2 regions of the Labrys sedimenti genome follow, and region 1 is predicted to be linked to the other one. Evidence: riboswitches for the same ligand, from Rfam matches in the RefSeq annotation. Region 1 holds a riboswitch; the other holds the start of a gene.
The links. A riboswitch is a leader RNA that binds a small molecule or an ion and turns the genes downstream of it on or off. The one in region 1 is predicted to bind S-adenosylmethionine.

Region 1 (4,059 bases):
AGGCTGCCTGAGCCACCCTTCTTTCAACTTCTGAAAAATCGAGACAATCCCATGGAACAGTCAAACCTGATCAAGCACTCCAATGCCTGGGTGACCTTCACCTATGCCGCCTTCGCCGGTGCTGCCGGCATGGTCGGCCTCGGCATCCTGTTTCTTCCGGTCGATATCTGGATCAAGGCCTACCTGAGCATGGGCACAGTGATGCTGATCCAGACCTGCGTGACACTGAGCAAGACCCTGCGCGACCAGCAGGAGGCCGGCCGGCTGCACAACCGCATCGAGGACGCCAAGACCGAGCAATTGCTGATGCGCATAGACCGCGCCAAGGATTGACGGGGGTGGGGGTGCGCGAAACGCGGTGGGCCGGGGCGCCCGCGCAGCCGATGCTTCTCAACGTCCCTTGCCGACCTCCGCCAGATCGTAGGAGGTCGTCTGGTAGATTTCGTTGATCCAGTTGCCGAACAGGAGATGGGCATGGCTGCGCCAGAAATTGCGCGGCGGGAAGGACGGGTCGTCATAGGGGAAGTAGTTCTTCGGCAACTTGATCGGCACGCCCGACTCGACGTCGCGGAAATATTCGTCGGCCAGCGAGGTCGATTCATATTCGACATGGTTGAACAAATAGAGCCGGTTGCCCTTCTGCTCGTGGATGAGACACACGCCGGTCTCATCCGAATCCATCAGGATCTCCAGCTTCGGGTTCTTGCGCACATCTTCGCCACGCACTTCCGTCCAGCGCGAGACCGGGATGTGAAAGTCGTCCGAAAAGCCGTTCAGATAGATGGAGGCCGGCTTGCGGTTGTGGTGCTGGTAGACCCCGAAGGCCTTCTCGGTCAGATCATATTTGGGAATGCGGTGGAAGTGCCAGATCGCCGCCATCGCGCCCCAGCACACGTTCAGCGTGGAATGGACGTTGGTCGTGGTCCAGTCCAGGATCTGCTCGAGTTCCTTCCAATAGGTCACGTCCTCGAAGGGGAGCGTCTCCACCGGCGCGCCGGTGATGATGAAGCCGTCGAACTTGCGGTCGCGGACTTCCTCCCAGGTTTCGTAGAAGGCGAGCAGGTGGTCTTCCGAGGTGTTCTTGGCGCGATGGCCGCCGACGCGAACCAGCGACAGCTCGACCTGCAGCGGCGTCGCTCCGACCAGACGCGCCATCTGCAGTTCGGTGCGGATCTTGTTCGGCATCAGGTTGAGCAGGCCGATCTGCAGTGGGCGGATGTCCTGCCGGATGGCGGCCGTTTCCGTCATCACCCGCACCCCTTCGCTGACCAGGGTGGAGAAGGCAGGCAAAGTATCCGGAATCTTGATAGGCATGTTGCACTCGATCGACGTTGGGCCAGCCGGAAAGCAATGCGACAGGTCCACGGATGGAATGCATCCAGCGGCCCTTTAGCGAGTTGTTTAACGTGGCTGCAAGCCGGCCGGCCAAATCACCACGGGAGAAGAGGTAATCCTGGCGCGCGCCGAAATCAATGGCAATCCTGGGACCGCCGGCTTCCTGCCGACTCTTCCTTGGAAGCGATGCCGCTCGGGTGAGGAAGAGCCAGCTGGAAGCTGGCGGTCCCAGAGGTTTACTCCGCCGCCTCCTTGACGCCGGGCACATAGTTGAGCACCGGCGAGAGCCAGCGTTCGGCTTCCTGCACCGTCATGCCCTTGCGGTCCGCATAGTCCTCGACCTGGTCCTGCTCGATCTTCGACACCCCGAAATAATAGGCATCGGGATGGGCGAAATAGAGCCCGGACACGGAGGCGCCCGGCCACATCGCATAGCTTTCGGTCAGCTGCACGCCGATGCGGGCCTCGGCGTCGAGCAGGCGGAAGAGCGTGCCCTTCTCGGTATGGTCGGGCTGGGCGGGATAGCCGGGGGCAGGGCGGATGCCGCGATAGGGCTCGCCGATGAGTTCGTCGGGGGCGAGGTTCTCGTCGGCCGCATAGCCCCAGAATTCTTTGCGCACGCGCTCGTGCATGCGCTCGGCGAAGGCCTCGGCGAAACGGTCGGCCAGCGCCTTTACCAGGATCGAGCCATAATCGTCATTGGCGCGCTCGAAACGATGGGCGATCGCTTCCTCTTCCATGCCGGCCGTGACCACGAAGCCGCCGAGATAGTCGCCGTGCCCGCTGGCCTCAGGGGCGACGAAGTCGGAGAGGGCGACATTGGCCCGTCCGTCGCGCTTGGTGAGCTGCTGGCGCAAAGTGTGCAGGCTTGCGAGTGGCTGGCTGCGGCTCTCGTCCGTATACAGCCGGACATCGTCGCCGACGGCATTCGCTGGCCAGAAGCCGATGATGGCTTTTGGCTGGAACCATTTCTCCGCGATGATGCGTGCCAGCATAGTTTGGGCATCGTCGAAGAGCTGGCGCGCGGCCGCGCCCTGCTTCTCGTCGGATAGGATGGCGGGATAGCGCCCTTTGAGCTCCCAGGTCTGGAAGAAAGGCGTCCAGTCGATATAGCGCGCCAGCTCGGCGAGATCGTAGTTCTCGAAGACCCGTGTTCCCAGGAAGGATGGTTTCGGCGCCGTGAAGCCGGTCCAGTCCACCTTGTGGGCGTTGGCCCGGGCCTTGGCGAGCGGCAGGCGCAGCTTGTCGGCCTCGCTGCGGGCGTGGGCCGCCGCAACCTTGGTATATTCTGCCTGGACGGTTTCGATATAGCCCGGCTTGATCGTCGGGGAGAGCAGGCTGGAGACCACGCCGACGGCGCGGCTGGCATCGGTGACATAGACGGCCTGGCCACGGTCATAGCGCGGATGCACCTTCACGGCGGTGTGGACGCGGCTGGTGGTGGCGCCGCCGATGAGAAGCGGAATGTCGAAGCCCTCGCGCTCCATTTCGGAAGCGACATGCACCATTTCGTCGAGCGAAGGCGTGATCAGGCCCGACAGCCCGATGATGTCGACCTGTTCCTTGCGCGCGACTTCGAGGATCTTGCTCGAAGGCACCATCACGCCGAGATCGATGATCTCGTAATTGTTGCAGGCGAGCACGACGCCGACGATGTTCTTGCCGATATCGTGCACGTCGCCCTTCACCGTCGCCATCAGCACCTTGCCGGCGCTCTGGCGAACCTCGCCGCCATTGGCGGCCTTCTCCGCTTCCATATAAGGCAGCAGCACGGCCACGGCCTGCTTCATCACGCGGGCCGACTTGACCACCTGCGGCAGGAACATCTTGCCCGAGCCGAAGAGGTCGCCCACCACGTTCATGCCGGCCATCAGCGGACCTTCGATGACGTGCAGCGGGCGCTCCGCCGCCAGACGCGCTTCCTCAGTATCCTCGTTGATGTGGTCGGTGATGCCGTTGACCAGCGCGTGCTCCAGGCGCTTTTCCACCGGCCAGGCACGCCAGGCCAGATCCTGCACCTTGGCCTCCTTCGTACCCGCGCCACGGAAACGTTCGGCCAGCGCCAGCAGGCGCTCCGTCGCATCGTCGCGGCGGTTGAGCACCACGTCCTCGCAGGCGTCGCGCAGCTCCGGATCGATGGATTCGTAGACGGCGAGCTGGCCGGCATTGACGATGCCCATGTCCATGCCAGCCTGGATGGTATGGTAGAGGAACACGGCGTGCATGGCCTCTCGCACCGGCTCATTGCCGCGGAACGAGAAGGAGAGATTGGAGACGCCGCCCGAAATATGGGCATGGGGCAGGGTGGTCCTGATCTGCCTGGTCGCCTCGATGAAGGCGACGCCATAGCCGTTATGTTCCTCGATGCCGGTGGCGACCGCGAAGATGTTGGGATCGAAGACGATGTCCTCGGGCGGGAAGCCGGCCTCTTCAGTCAGGAGCTTGTAGGCCCTGGTGCAGATCTGGACCTTGCGTTCCAGCGTGTCGGCCTGTCCCTGCTCGTCGAAGGCCATCACCACCACGGCGGCGCCATAGGCGCGCACCAGCCGGGCATGATGCAGGAAGGCTTCCTCGCCTTCCTTCATCGAGATGGAATTGACCAGGGGCTTGCCCTGCACGCATTTCAGGCCGGCCTCGATGATCGAGAATTTCGAGGAGTCGATCATCACCGGCACGCGGGCGATGTCCGGCTCGGCCGCGATCAAATTGAGAAACTCGACCATG
Region 2 (4,059 bases), 960 kb from region 1:
ATCGGCGCCAAGCGGACGCTGGCTCGCATCACCATCGGCTGGGGCATCATCTGCGTATTGATGATGTTCGTCACCAAGCCCTGGCAGTTCTACAGCCTGCGCTTCCTGCTCGGCGTGTTCGAGGCCGGTTTCTACCCCGGCGTCATCCTCTATCTCACTTATTGGTTCCCGTCGCTGCGCCGCGCCAAGGTCTTTGGCCTGTTCATGTCGGCCTCGGCCCTGGCCGGTGTCCTGGGCGGCCCGGTTGCCGGTACCATCATGACCCAACTCGGCGGCGTGAACGGTTGGGCGGGCTGGCAGTGGGTGTTCCTGCTGGAAGGCATCCCATCCATCCTGGCCGGCCTGGCAACCCTCTGTTATCTGACCGACAGGCCCGAGCATGCCCATTGGTTGAGCGCCGACGAGCGGCACCTGCTGATCGGCGATCTGGAGCGTGACCGCCAGGCGCTCGGTCATCGTGAGCACAGCGTGCTGCAGTCGCTGAAGAACCCGATCGTCTGGAAGTTCATCGCCATCTTCTTCTGCATCATCATGGCCAATTCCGCGCTGACCTTTTTCGGCCCCACCATCGTGCGGGAGGTCGGCTTCACCAATTCGGCCACGGTGGGCTGGATCATGGCGGCGATCTATGCCTGCGGCGCCGCCGGCATGATCTCCAACGGCATCCATTCCGACCGTGCCAACGAGGAGCGCTACCATTGCGGCCTGGCGGCGTTGGCCGGGGCGGTCGGTCTCACCGTCCTCGGCTTCGTGGTGCCGGGCAGTGCGCCGATCGCCTTGCTGGCCCTGGGGTTGGCCGTCGTCGGCACGATGTCGGCGATCCCGGTGTTCTGGCAGATACCCAACCACTTCCTGGCCGGTTCGGCCGCCGCCGTCGGCATCGCCCTGATCAATTCGGTGGCCAATCTCGCCGGCTTCGGCGCCCCTTATCTGATGAGGTATCTCAAGGATGCCGGTGCCATATCGAACGGCCTGTGGATCGTCGCAGTGGTCGAGGCGGCCACCTTCCTGCTGATCGTGAAATTCGTCGCGCGCTTCGAACGACGCTCGAAGCCGGCCTGACCTTGTCAATGCCATCGAACGAAAAAGGGCGGCTCCAGCGGGCCGCCCTTTTTCACGTGGCGAGACCTATCGGAAATGCTTGGACAGCTTCAGCGCCTGGCCCTGATAGTTCGAATTGAGGCCTGAACCGTAGAGGATCTGCGGGCGTTCGAGCATGCGCTCATAGATCAGACGCCCGACGATCTGGCCGTCCTCGACGATGAAGGGAACTTCGCGCGAGCGCACTTCGAGCACTGCCCGGGCCGCCTCCATGCCGTCGGGAGAATAGCCGAAGCCCGGGTCGAAGAAGCCGGCGTAATGCACCCGGAACTCACCCACCAGCGGATCGAACGGCACCATTTCGGCCGCGAATTCCGGCGGTACATGCACGGCTTCCTTGGACGCCAGGATGTAGAACTCGTCCGGGTCGAGGATCATGTCGTTCTTGCCGCGATGCGGGATCGGCTCCCAGAAATCGAGAAGATCGCAGGCTGCACGCTTGTCGACGTCAACAACGGCGGTGTGGCGCTTGGCGCGATAACCGATGATGCCGTCGCCGAAGCCTGTGAGGTCGACGGAGACGGCGACGCCGCCGGCTATGTCCGGATCAGGCGAAGAGACCAGGCCCATGCGGCGCTGCAATTCGCGCAAGGAAGCGTCGTCGATGCGGGCCTCGCCGCGACGAAATCGGATCTGGCTGAGGCGCGAGCCCGTGCGCACCAGCACCGGGAAGGTGCGCGGGCCGATCTCCGCATAGAGCGGGCCGTCATAGCCGGCCTCTACCTGGTCGAAGGCGCGGGCATGGTCGGTGATCACCCGGGTGAAGACATCGAGGCGGCCGGTCGAACTCTTCGGATTGGTGGAGGCAAGAACGCCGTCCGGCATCTTCAGGCTTTCCAGCAGGGGCACGATGTAGACACAGCCCGTCTCCAGTACGGCGCCTTTGGTCAGGTCGATCTCGTGCAGGGCAAGGTCGGCGATGCGCTCGGCCACGGTGCTGCGCGGCCCCGGCAGGAAGCTGGCCCGCATGCGGTAGGCCTTGGCGCCCAGGCGCAGGTCGAGGCTGGCCGGCTGGATCTGGTCGGCGGCCAGAGGCTGCTCGATGCGGACGGCACCCGCCTCGACCAGCCCGGCAATCGCCTGGGAGGGCAGGATGCCATGGCTATGCAGGATGCCTTGAGAATGCAGGATGTTCGCGGACGGCATGGCTCTCGCTTTTTGCTGCCAGTTATGGCGTATCTCGGTCTTGCTAGACGAAACCATGCATTGACGCCATCGGGGAGTAGGTCTACTCAACAGTCTTCGTCGTGGTGGATTTGGGCCGGCCGGCTTGCAGCCACGTAAAACAACTCGCTAAAGGGCCGTGGGAAAGAGCGCTGGCGCTCGACTTGCGGCTATTCAGGATTGCCGCAGATGACCAAGCCTTTGACTTCAGCACCTTCCACCCGGGAATTGCAGCCGGCGACCCGGCTCGTGCATGCCGGCACGCTGCGCTCGCAATATGCCGAGACCTCGGAGGCGCTGTTCCTCACCCAGGGGTTCGTCTATGAGAGTGCCGAGCAGGCTGAGGCCCGCTTCAAGGGCGAGGATGCCGGCTTCATCTATAGCCGCTTCTCCAATCCCACCGTGGCGATGTTCGAGCAGCGCATGGCGGAACTGGAGGGAGCCGAGGCCGCCCGCGCTACCGCCTCCGGCATGGCGGCCGTCACCGCGACCCTGATCGGCCAGCTCAAGGCGGGCGATCACGTCGTCGCCGCCAAGGCCCTGTTCGGTTCCTGCCGCTATGTCATCGAAGAACTGCTGCCGCGCTTCGGCGTCACCTCGACCCTGGTCGACGGCACCGAGCTTGCCCAGTGGCAGGCGGCCGTGCGGCCGGAGACCAAGGTGTTCTTCCTGGAAAGCCCGACCAATCCCACGCTCGAGATCCTCGACATCGCCGCCATCGCCAAGATCGCCAAGAGCGCCGGCGCCACGCTGGTGGTGGACAATGTCTTCGCCACGCCGCTGCTGCAGAGCCCGCTCGCGCTCGGCGCCGATTGCGTGGTCTATTCGGCCACCAAGCACATCGACGGGCAGGGCCGTTGCCTGGCCGGCGTGATCCTGGCGTCCGAGAAGTTCATCAACGACCACATCCATACCTATCTGCGTCAGACCGGTCCCTCGATCTCGCCCTTCAACGCCTGGGTGATGCTCAAGGGCCTGGAAACGCTGGAACTGCGGGTCGAGCGCCAGATCGCCAATGCGGCGAAGATCGCCGATGCCCTGGCCGCTCACAAGGCGATCGAGCGCGTGATCTATCCCTTCCGCGACGACCATCCGCAGGCCGAACTCGCCCGCCGCCAGATGAAGGCGGGCGGCACGCTGGTGACCTTCGAGGTCAAGGGCGGCAAGGCGGCGGCGTTCAAGGTTGCCAATGCCCTGAAGATCACCCGGATTTCCAACAATCTCGGCGACACCAAGAGCCTGCTCACCCATCCCTCGACCACCACCCATCAGCGCTTCGAGGAAGATGCACGCCTCGGCATGGGTATCCGCCAGGGCATGCTGCGATTCTCCGCCGGCATCGAGAGCGCCGACGACCTGATCGCCGATTTCGAGCAGGCGCTCGACAAGGCCCTGTAATCGGGGCTGGGGCCTGGCGACCAGCCCTGCGAATGGGCTTTGGCCGTGTCCCACTCGGCGCTATCATGCTGGCGTCAAAACCGGCATGGATGCGGGCAGAGCGATGGGGATCTTCGCGACGCTGAAGGCCATGGTCGAGCGCGATGGGCGCGCCGTGCTCGTCACCATCATGGACGTACGTGGTTCGAGCCCGCGCGAGGCGGGGACGCGCATGGCCGTGCGGGCGGACGGCGCCTTTTCCGGCACGGTCGGGGGCGGCACCCTGGAATGGCAGGTGCTTGCCGAAGCACAGGCGCTGCTGTCGGCCGGGGAGGGGCGCCGCATGCGTTCCATGGACAAGGCGCTGGGACCCGACCTCGGCCAATGCTGCGGCGGCCGGGTCGGCCTGATGCTGGA

Region 2: another riboswitch for S-adenosylmethionine. It lies ahead of U1R88_RS05360 (O-succinylhomoserine sulfhydrylase); the one in region 1 lies ahead of metA (homoserine O-acetyltransferase MetA).

Annotation. Positions count from the first base shown of each region.
Region 1 covers NZ_JAXOUF010000001.1:143,466-147,524, forward strand. Annotated here, with positions in the region: gene U1R88_RS00695 (PspA/IM30 family protein) at 1-11, shown strand, start outside; gene U1R88_RS00700 (YiaA/YiaB family inner membrane protein) at 52-333, shown strand; gene metA (homoserine O-acetyltransferase MetA) at 391-1,314, opposite strand; SAM riboswitch at 1,370-1,447, opposite strand; gene metH (methionine synthase) at 1,572-4,059, opposite strand, start outside.
Region 2 covers NZ_JAXOUF010000001.1:1,100,995-1,105,053, reverse strand. Annotated here, with positions in the region: gene U1R88_RS05370 (MFS transporter) at 1-1,062, shown strand, start outside; gene U1R88_RS05365 (2'-deoxycytidine 5'-triphosphate deaminase) at 1,129-2,247, opposite strand; SAM riboswitch at 2,339-2,418, shown strand; gene U1R88_RS05360 (O-succinylhomoserine sulfhydrylase) at 2,455-3,663, shown strand; gene xdhC (xanthine dehydrogenase accessory protein XdhC) at 3,767-4,059, shown strand, end outside.